3 regions of the Caballeronia sp. RCC_10 genome follow, and region 1 is predicted to be linked to each of the others. Evidence: predicted binding sites of a transcription regulator. Region 1 holds the regulator's gene; each other region holds the start of a gene.
What was found. Region 1 encodes HrcA, which represses chaperone genes, less so after heat shock. Its sites were predicted from a motif close to TTAGCACTCNNNNNNNNNGAGTGCTAA; they were not measured.
Positions count from the first base shown of each region.

Region 2: a site for HrcA is predicted at 2,260-2,286, ahead of rpoH (RNA polymerase sigma factor RpoH). Genes of this name have one in related genera too.
Region 3: a site for HrcA is predicted at 1,835-1,861, ahead of AB6804_RS26580 (co-chaperone GroES). Genes of this name have one in related genera too.

Region 1 covers NZ_JBFUPT010000017.1:51,065-54,344, reverse strand. Annotated here, with positions in the region: gene hemH (ferrochelatase) at 1-849, opposite strand, end outside; gene hrcA (heat-inducible transcriptional repressor HrcA) at 1,010-2,026, opposite strand; gene AB6804_RS23880 (NAD kinase) at 2,223-3,116, shown strand; gene recN (DNA repair protein RecN) at 3,151-3,280, shown strand, end outside.
Region 2 covers NZ_JBFUPT010000003.1:102,598-105,877, reverse strand. Annotated here, with positions in the region: gene nagE (N-acetylglucosamine-specific PTS transporter subunit IIBC) at 1-1,113, shown strand, start outside; gene rpoH (RNA polymerase sigma factor RpoH) at 1,258-2,193, opposite strand; gene AB6804_RS08050 (acyloxyacyl hydrolase) at 2,549-3,115, shown strand; gene AB6804_RS08045 (nuclear transport factor 2 family protein) at 3,159-3,280, shown strand, end outside.
Region 3 covers NZ_JBFUPT010000024.1:41,377-44,656, reverse strand. Annotated here, with positions in the region: partial or broken gene AB6804_RS26585 (IS3 family transposase) at 422-1,504, shown strand; gene AB6804_RS26580 (co-chaperone GroES) at 1,941-2,234, shown strand; gene groL (chaperonin GroEL) at 2,313-3,280, shown strand, end outside.

The DNA.
Region 1 (3,280 bases):
GTCGACGCGCCCGACGCCGGCTGCGCCCAGTTCCGCCAGCGTCGGCGCAGTGTAGGGCTGCAGCCATTCCGCGCGGCCGAAGCGCGACTGGAACGTCACGCGGCATTCGACCGGCGTAAGTCCAAGCGCCGCAGCCAGCAGCGAACCGGTCAACTGGCACTGGTCGTGATAAGGGTCGCCGAGGTCCATCGTGCGCTTGGGCACACCGTGGAAACTGAGCACGAGCTTGTCGCCGGCGGAGAAGTCCGGCTGGCCGTGAACGCGCCAGTATTCGCGCACCTGCTCGGCGAGCGCGGAGATATACGCCGGATGATCCGCGTAATGACGAATCGTGCGGATTTCCGGCTGGTTACGTACGCGCTTGAGCGCCGTGAAGGCGTCGTCGAACGCGGTGGCGGTCGTCGACGACGAGTATTGCGGATACATCGGCACGAGAAGAATGCGGTCCGCGCCTTCGAGCTTCATCTGATTGAGCATTGCGCCGATGCCCGGCGTGCCGTAGCGCATCGCGTAATCGACGATCACGTGATAGTCGTTCGCCGCAAAAAGCCGCCGCAGCTGTTCGACCTGCTTTTCCGTGTACACGCGCAACGGCGAGCCTTCCGGCAGCCAGACCTGTGCGTACTTCTTCGCCGACGCACGGCTGCGAAACGGCAGGATGGCGCCGCGCAGAATGATCTGCCAGATGAACGACGGAATTTCGACGACGCGCGGGTCCGACAGAAACTGCGCCAGATATTTGCGCACCGCTCGCGGCGTGGGCGCGTCCGGCGTGCCGAGATTGATCAGCAGCACAGCGACGCGATGTGAAGCGCTGGGCTGCGAAGGCAACTCGAGGTCGAAACGCATAGGGCAAGGCGGCCGGAAGGCATCGAAAGGTGACGGTCATTATAGCGGCGCGTTCCGGCGCGCATCATTGGCCGAATGGCCTAGTGGCGGCGCGCCTCGACGACGCGGCATGATGCACGGAAGTGCCGCGCTGCTGCTCGTGATTGCGGGTTGAGGCTGCTTACTGCTGACTGAGCGACATCGACAGCAGCCGCGCGGTGATGTCGACGATGGGAATCACGCGGTTGTAGGCCATGCGCGTCGGGCCGATCACGCCGAGTGTGCCGACAATCTTGCCGTTCACTTCGTACGGCGCGGTCACGACGCTCATTTCCTCGATCGGCACGAGATTCGACTCGCCGCCGATGAAAATTTGCACGCCTTGCGCGTGGCTCGACACATCCAGCAATTGCAGGAGGCTCGTCTTTTGATCGAACAAGTCGAAGAGTTTGCGCAGGCGCGCCATGTCGGAAGACAGATCCGCCACTTCCAGCAGGTTGCGCTCGCCGGAAATCAGCACCGTTTCGCCGGGATCGGCTTCCGCCGTGCTCGCGACGACCGCCGCCTGCATCAGCGTGGTCATGTCGCCGCGCAACTGGTCGATTTCCTCGCGCAGCCGGCGGCGCACTTCGTCGAAGGACAGGCCCGCAAAATGCGCGTTGATGTAATTGGAGGCTTCGGTGAGTTGCGAGGGCGAGTAGTCGCGCTGCGTCGCCATCATGCGGTTCTGCACGTCGCCCTCGGGGGTCACGATGATCAGCAGAATGCGCTTGTCCGACAGCCGCATGAATTCGATCTGCTTGAACATGTGACTGCGGCGCGGCGTGAGCACCACGCCGGCGAACGACGACAGGCTCGACAGCACGCTCGCCGCCGCGGCGACGATTTTCTGCGGCTCCTGGCCTTGCAGCCGCGTCTTGACCGCGGTGGTCATCGCTTCGTCCTGCGGTGCCTCGACGGTCAGCATGGTATCGACGAACAGCCGGTAGCCGCGCGGCGTCGGAATGCGGCCTGCCGACGTATGCGGACTCGCGACGAGGCCCAGGTCTTCCAGGTCCGACATGACGTTGCGGATGGTCGCGGGGCTGAGTTCGAGACCGGAATGCCGTGATAACGTGCGCGAACCGACCGGCTGACCTTCGGCGATGTAGCGCTCGATCAGCGTCTTGAGGAGGGTTTGTGCACGTGGGTCTAGCATGGGCAAATTTTAGCGCAACGTGTCGGGGCGCGACGACCGCCGCCGCTTCGATGTCACGAGCGCAAGCACGCGTGACCCGTTCAATGTCTGTTCCATTCTATCGAGAAACGAACCGTGCGCCGACGTCGCGGCATGTCGTCCGTCGCTGCGGGCGGCCCCGGTTCTTTTCGCCCTCCACCTATGGTGTAATGCCGGCATGGAAATTGGCCAATTCAAGACCGTCGCTCTCGTCGGGCGAACCAATACACCCGGTATCGAGGCGCCGCTGAGATCCCTTGCGGAGCACATTGCGAACCAGGGGTTCGAAGTCGTGTTCGAAGAAGGCACCGCGAAAGACGTGGGCGTGACGGAGTACCCAGCGTTGTCCATCGCGGCGATCGGCGCGCGCGCGGACGTCGCGGTCGTGCTCGGCGGCGACGGCACCATGCTCGGCGTCGGCCGGCAGCTTGCGCCGTACAAGACGCCGCTCATCGGCGTGAATCACGGGCGGCTCGGGTTCATCACGGATATTCCGCTCGCCGAGATGCGCGAGCGGGTGCCGCAGATGCTCGCGGGCCAGTTCGAACGCGAGGAGCGCACGCTGCTCGAAGCGCGCATCGTGCGTAACGACAAGCCGATCTACCACGCGCTCGCCTTCAACGATGTCGTCGTGAATCGCAGCGGCTTTTCCGGCATGGCCGAGCTGCGCGTCTCCGTCGACGGTCACTTCATGTACAACCAGCGCTCGGACGGGTTGATCGTCGCGACGCCGACCGGCTCCACGGCGTATGCGCTGTCGTCCGCCGGGCCGATACTGCATCCGCAACTGCAAGGCTTCGTGCTGGTGCCGATTGCGCCGCATTCGCTGTCGAACCGGCCGATCGTCTTGCCCGACGATTCGAAGGTCACGATTCAGATCATCGGCGGCCGGGACGTCAACGTGAATTTCGACATGCAGTCGTTCACCGCCGTCGAACTGAACGACGCCATCGAAGTGCGGCGCTCGCGCCATACCGTGCCGGTGCTGCATCCGGTCGGCTACAGCACGTACGCCACGCTGCGCAGGAAACTGCACTGGAACGAGCATCCCTCGCAGGACTCGTCCGTCTGACGCAATCTCGCTGAACCCTCATCCCGAAGCGTCCATGCTCCGTCATCTCTCTATTCGAGACTTCGTTATCGTTGCCGCGCTCGACATCGAATTCGATTCGGGCTTCACGGTTTTTTCGGGTGAAACCGGCGCGGGCAAGTCGATCCTGATCGACGCCCTCGCCC
Region 2 (3,280 bases), on a different contig from region 1:
TTTGCCGGCGACAAGAGCGCGGGCGGCTTCATGACCGGCTTCTTCCCGATCATGATGTTCGGCCTGCCCGCCGCGTGTCTCGCGATGTTTCACGAAGCGCCGAAGGAGCGCCGCGCGGTCGTCGGCGGCCTGCTGTTCTCGATGGCGCTCACCGCGTTCCTCACGGGCGTGACCGAGCCGATCGAATACAGCTTCATGTTCCTCGCGCCGGTGCTCTACGGCATCCACGCGGTGCTGACCGGTCTGTCGCTCGCAATCTGCTCGGCGCTCGGCATTCACCTCGGCTTCACGTTCTCGGCGGGCGCGATCGACTACGTGCTGAACTACGGTCTGTCGCAGCGCGGCTGGATGGCGATTCCGCTCGGCCTCGTGTACGGCATCGTGTATTACGGGCTGTTCCGCTTCTTCATCCGCAAGTTCAACATGGCGACGCCGGGCCGCGAACCCGCCACGACCGACGCCCAAACCGATGCCACCCCGGTCGGCGGCTTCGTTCCGGGTGAAACCGTGCCGGCTGCGGCCAGCACGCGCGCAGGCAAGTACATCGCGGCACTGGGCGGCGCGTCGAACCTGACGCTCGTCGATGCCTGCACGACGCGGCTGCGTCTGTCGGTGGTGGATGCGGAAGCCGTGTCCGAGCCGCAGTTGAAGACCATCGGCGCGCGCGGCGTGCTGAAGCGCGGCAAGACCAACGTGCAGGTCATCATCGGACCGGAAGCGGATCTGATCGCGGACGAAATTCGCGGCGAACTCGAGCATTCCTCGACGCGCGGTGCGACGCCGGCCTCGTCGGCCCCGGCGCAGCCTGTCGCCGCTGCAAGCGTGGCTGACCAGACCGCCGGTCCGCTCGATCCGGACCCGCTGCGCTGGATCGCGGTGTTCGGCGGTGCGACGAACGTCGTTTCGCTCGATGCCGTCGCGCAGACGCGCCTGCGTGTCGTCGTGCGCGATCCGTCGTCGGTGGATCGTCAGCGTCTGTCGCAACTGGATGTCGCGTGGGTGTCGACGGATACGTTCCACATCGTCGTCGGCGCGGCGGCGCAGCGATATGCCGCACAGTTGAGCACGCGTCTGTCGGGTAACGGCGGCGGCGCTGCACCGATGCCGGCCTGATTCGGCAAGCGGTCGTTTCGAAAAACGGCGCTCCTTCGGGGGCGCTTTTTTTTGATCAGCGGCACTGCAAAGCGGGCGTGCAAAAAAAAGCCCGCTGTCTTTCGACAGCGGGCTTCGATCTTCCGCTACAGCCTCTACGCGGCGTTACGCGTAATCGTGCAGCGCCGAGCGCATTTTCTTCATCGCGCTGGCTTCGATCTGGCGAATGCGCTCCGCCGACACGCCGAATTCGTCGGCCAGTTCGTGCAGCGTCTTGCCGCCCGATCCGTCGTCCTGCACGTCCAGCCAGCGCGCCTTGATGATGCGGCGGCTACGGTCGTCCAGCGACTCCAGCGCGGTCGACAGACCATCGCTTTGCAGCTTGTCGAACTGGCGCGCGGCGATGACGTTCGTCGGTTCGTTATGCGAGTCCGCCAGATAGGCGATCGGCGCGAACGCTTCCTCGCCGTCATCGACCTGGCCTTCGAGCGCGATATCGCCGCCCGACAGACGCGTTTCCATCTCCGCGACTTCCTCGCGCTTCACGTTCAGCTCGCTCGCGAGACCTTCGATCTCGCCCGGCGTGAACGCCGCGTGCCCGGTCTTGTGACTGCGCAGGTTGAAGAACAGCTTGCGCTGCGCCTTGGTCGTCGCGACTTTCACCATGCGCCAGTTGCGCAGGATGTATTCGTGGATCTCGGCCTTGATCCAGTGCATGGCATACGACACGAGGCGCACGTTTTGCTCTGGGTCGAAGCGCTTCACGGCCTTCATCAGACCGATATTGCCTTCCTGAATCAAATCAGCATGCGGCAAGCCGTAGCCCAGATAGTTCCGGGCGATGGACACCACGAGACGCAGGTGCGAAAGCACGAGCTGCCGCGCCGCGTCGAGATTGCCGTGCTCGCGAAATTCGGTTGCGTACTGACGTTCCTCCGCTTGCGAAAGCATCGGAATGCGGTTCACTGCTTGTATGTATGAATCGATGTTGCCGATCTGGCCGGTCAGCATCGACGACTGTGCGTACGTCAGCGCGCCTGCCGAAGATGCCTTGGCAGGCGCCGAGCCCACTACATTCGGAAGGGTCATCGCATTGGTCACGCTCATAAGCTCCTTTTCAAATGATTTGCCCGCAGCCAGGACGGCGGCGCCAAATCAGCCACGATATTAGCACTCCGTTCCAACGAGTGCTAAGTGTTAGAGGGGGGAACAATGTGAGAGTTCCCACAAAGCTATCAACTTTGTGAGTTCGATAGTGGCGCAGGGCCGGCGGGAAAGTAGAAATTACCGATCCGATCGTGAGCGGCTAATTAATTACCGCATTTATTCGCCTGTGAAAGGCTTTGTTCAAATAAATGAATCGCCAACGTGGCTTTGTGCAAATTTTTGACAATCCACATACAATCTGCCGATCCCGTCATGCGGACATGAAACTCAACCCTTATATGGGGCGCTCATGCAGAAAAGCAAAGATCTCTGGCGCAGTGTGTTTTGTCACGGCGCGCTCGCGCTTTCGCTCGGTCTCGTTTCGGCGGCGGCGCATGCCGACCGGTTCGGCCTGCAGATCACGGGCGGGGTGTCCGACCGCGATATCCGGAAGGCGGACCTCGGCGTGGTCTGGGATCCGGGCCTGACCTGGTGGGAGATCGGCGGCTTTCACTTCACGCTGCTCGGCGAGGGCCACGTCGGATACTGGCATTCGACCCTGGACTACGCGGTCAATCCGAACATCTGGGAATTCGGCGTGACGCCCGTTCTGCGATTCGTGAAAAGCTCCGGCTATATCCGTCCATTCATCGAAGCGGGCGTCGGCGTGAGGCTGCTTTCGCACACGCGCATCACGCCATATTTCACGGTATCGTCTGCGTTCCAGTTCGCCGATATGGTCGGCGTCGGCGCGATCTTCGGTGCGAAGCAGAACTATCAGGCCGGTTTCCGCTTCCAGCATGTGTCGAACGCCGGTATCAAAGAGCCGAATCCTGGTATAAATTTCAGCCAGCTTTATCTGCAATACAACTTCTGACGAGGCGCCGGCGCATCGGTTCCTTGGCGAGGGGAATCGACCGATGCCCGCAAAAACCTTCGAGGTCATCCGCGGCCTGGAGCGCGACCGCTTTCGCGCGATGGTCGAAGGCGACGGCGCGACGCTGGAGGCGCTGCTCGCCGAGAACGCCAGCTACGTGCACAC
Region 3 (3,280 bases), on a different contig from region 1:
GGGTCGCTTAAGCGGTACTGCCTTGTTAGATGGAAACGTGGGCGACCGCACATTAATTCCTGTAATGGTCTAGTCTCCCGCACAGGAAGAAGAGCCGATTTGCGGAGGATGGCATGAACGTTTTCCGGTCCTTCGGGGCTGCTACAGCCAATGTTGTTATGGAATTCCGATCGAAGCCTCTCGCGAAGGGAGACGTTCGTATTTATTCTAACGAGCAGCATCCTCATAGCGCGCTGAAATACCGCTCGCCACGCGAGTTTAGGCTCAGGGCCGATCTATCAACTCGAGCTTGAGGCGGTGTCCGGGGATATGCGGGCAATCCACCAACGTTGCATCGCACGTTGATGCAAGGAGCGTATGCTTCCCTAACGGTTAGACGTTGAGTTGTAGAATTTCGGGGCTCCATGCATCGGAGATTGCCTTGAAGAAAAGGAGATTCACGGAAAGTCAGATCGTCGCGGTGCTCAAAGAAGGCGAAGCCGGTGTCCCGGTTGCCGGACTTTGCCGCACGCACGGCATCAGTAACGCCACCTATTACTTGTGGTAGAGCAAGTATTCCGAGGTCCAGGTTTCGGAATTGCAGCGACTTCGCGAACTGGAGGCAGAGAATCAGCGGCTAAAGCGCAGGTACGCGGATTTGGCGTTGGTGGACGTCGCAATAAAGGACGCTCTGAATCGAAAATCTTGACGCCGTCGGCCAAGCGCGAAGTGGCAACGCAGCTGGTGCAAGCCAAACTGTCGATTACCCGCGCCTGTCAGATTACCGGCCTTCGCGGGCGGCGTACTACAAGAGGCCAGGCCAGCAGCAGCAGCCGAACGTGATGCCGAGGTCATTGATGCGCTCACTGGCATCGTGAGTCGGTACGGCCGTTGGGGCTTTTGGGAGTGCTATGACCGGCTGCGGCTTGATGGCCGCAACTGGAACCATAAAAGGCTGCACAGGGTGTATTGCGCGATGGGGCTGAACCTGCCGCGACGCTGCAAGCGGCGCTTGCTTGATCGGCCTCGCCAGCCGTTGGACTTGGCCACAGAGCCGAACCGCTGTTGGGCTCTCGATTTTACGCACGACGCCTTGTACTGCGGCAGGCGATTCCGAACGCTAAATGTGATCGACGAAGCGAACCGCGAATGGTTGGCAATCGAGATTGGCACGTCGATCCCCTCGGCTCGCTTGATTCGCGTGTTGAACCGGCTTGTGGAGTGCCACGGTATGCCTGAGGCGATTCGTTTGGATAACGGCTCGGAGATGATCTCTCACGCGTTCACTCAATGGGCGCAAACAAAGGGCATTGCGGTGCGCTACATCCAGCCTGGGAAGCCCAACCAAAGCGCTTTCATCGAGCGCTTCAACCGAACCTATCGAACGGAGGTGCTGGATGCTCGCCTGTTCGACAATTTGCGGCAAGTCCAAAGCATCACGGACAACTGGCTGATCGACTACAACGAATATCGCCCTCGTGATTCTCTGGGCGGCCTACCGCCGGCGCAAGCATGCCGCGGCTAACCATGGTCGGAAACGTCTACATGACGATGTCTACTTGGCGGGGAAGCGTACGGGAGAATCTCCGGCTCATACCACTAATTTTCGCATGGTAAACCCGCGGTTTGCGGAGCGAAGCCTCGCCGGCGCGAAAACATGCACCATCGCGTCTGGTTTTCGGAGCGACGGGGAAAGATGACCAGCCGCACCGGCTGTGCGACTATGCAGTGCTCGAAAGGCCCACTCGGCTGCCAGGTCAATGTTTGATGAACCGTTTCCAACGCTGAATGAACTTCGACAACTCCGGTTTACCGCGTACCGCCTCCTTGAAATTGTCAAATGCCTTCCATATAATTGGCACTCACTGCACGAGAGTGCTAACAACATATCCGTCCGACGGGTTTCTTCCCAAAGGACGGGCTTTCCCGCGTTTTCAGTCTCAATCTAGAGAGGAGTGTGTATGAACCTTCGTCCTTTGCACGATCGCGTCATCGTCAAGCGTCTGGACCAGGAAACCAAGACCGCATCCGGCATCGTGATCCCGGAAGCAGCGGCAGAGAAGCCGGACCAAGGCGAAATCTTGGCCGTCGGCCCGGGCAAGCGCGATGACAAGGGCACGCAGAACGCCCTCGACGTGAAGGTGGGCGACCGCGTGCTCTTCGGCAAATACGCCGGCCAGACCGTCAAGGTCGACGGGCAGGAACTGCTCGTCATGCGCGAAGAAGACATCATGGCCGTTCTGGTCAGCAAGTAAGCATCCTTCCTGTTAGCCGGGCTTCGCGCCGACAGGGCGGCGAGGCCGGCACACTGAATCGAATCAAGGAGTCTGGATATGGCAGCTAAAGAAGTTATTTTTGGCGATTCCGCACGCGCCAAGATGGTCGAAGGCGTGAACATCCTGGCCAACGCGGTCAAGGTCACGCTGGGTCCGAAGGGCCGCAATGTCGTGCTCGAGCGTTCGTTCGGCGGCCCGACGGTCACCAAGGACGGTGTCTCGGTCGCGAAGGAAATCGAGCTGAAGGACAAGCTCCAGAACATGGGCGCGCAAATGGTCAAGGAAGTCGCTTCCAAGACCAGCGACAACGCCGGCGACGGCACCACGACCGCTACGGTCCTGGCGCAATCCATCGTTCGCGAAGGCATGAAGTACGTCGCATCGGGCATGAACCCGATGGACCTGAAGCGCGGTATCGACAAGGCGGTTGCTGCTGCAATCGAAGAACTGCGCAAGATCAGCAAGCCCTGCACGACGAACAAGGAAATCGCGCAAGTCGGCTCGATCTCGGCAAACAGCGACACGTCGATCGGCGAGCGTATCGCTGAAGCGATGGACAAGGTCGGCAAGGAAGGCGTGATCACCGTCGAAGACGGCAAGTCGCTGCAAGACGAGCTGGACGTCGTCGAAGGCATGCAGTTCGACCGCGGCTACCTGTCGCCGTACTTCATCAACAACCCGGACAAGCAAGTCGCCGTTCTGGAAAACCCGTTCGTGCTGCTGCACGACAAGAAGGTTTCCAACATCCGCGATCTGCTGCCGGTGCTGGAACAAGTCGCGAAGGCGGGCCGTCCGCTGCTGATCATCGCTGAAGACGTCGAAGGCGAAGCGCTCGCAACGCTGGTCGTCAACAACATCCGCGGCATTCTGAAGACCGTCGCCGTCAAGGCTCCGGGCTTCGGCGACCGTCGCAAGGCCATGCTGGAAGACATCGCGATCCTGACCGGCGGTCAGGTCATCGCTGAAGAAACCGGCCTGACGCTGGAAAAGGCGACGCTGCAAGAGCTGGGTCAAGCGAAGCGCAT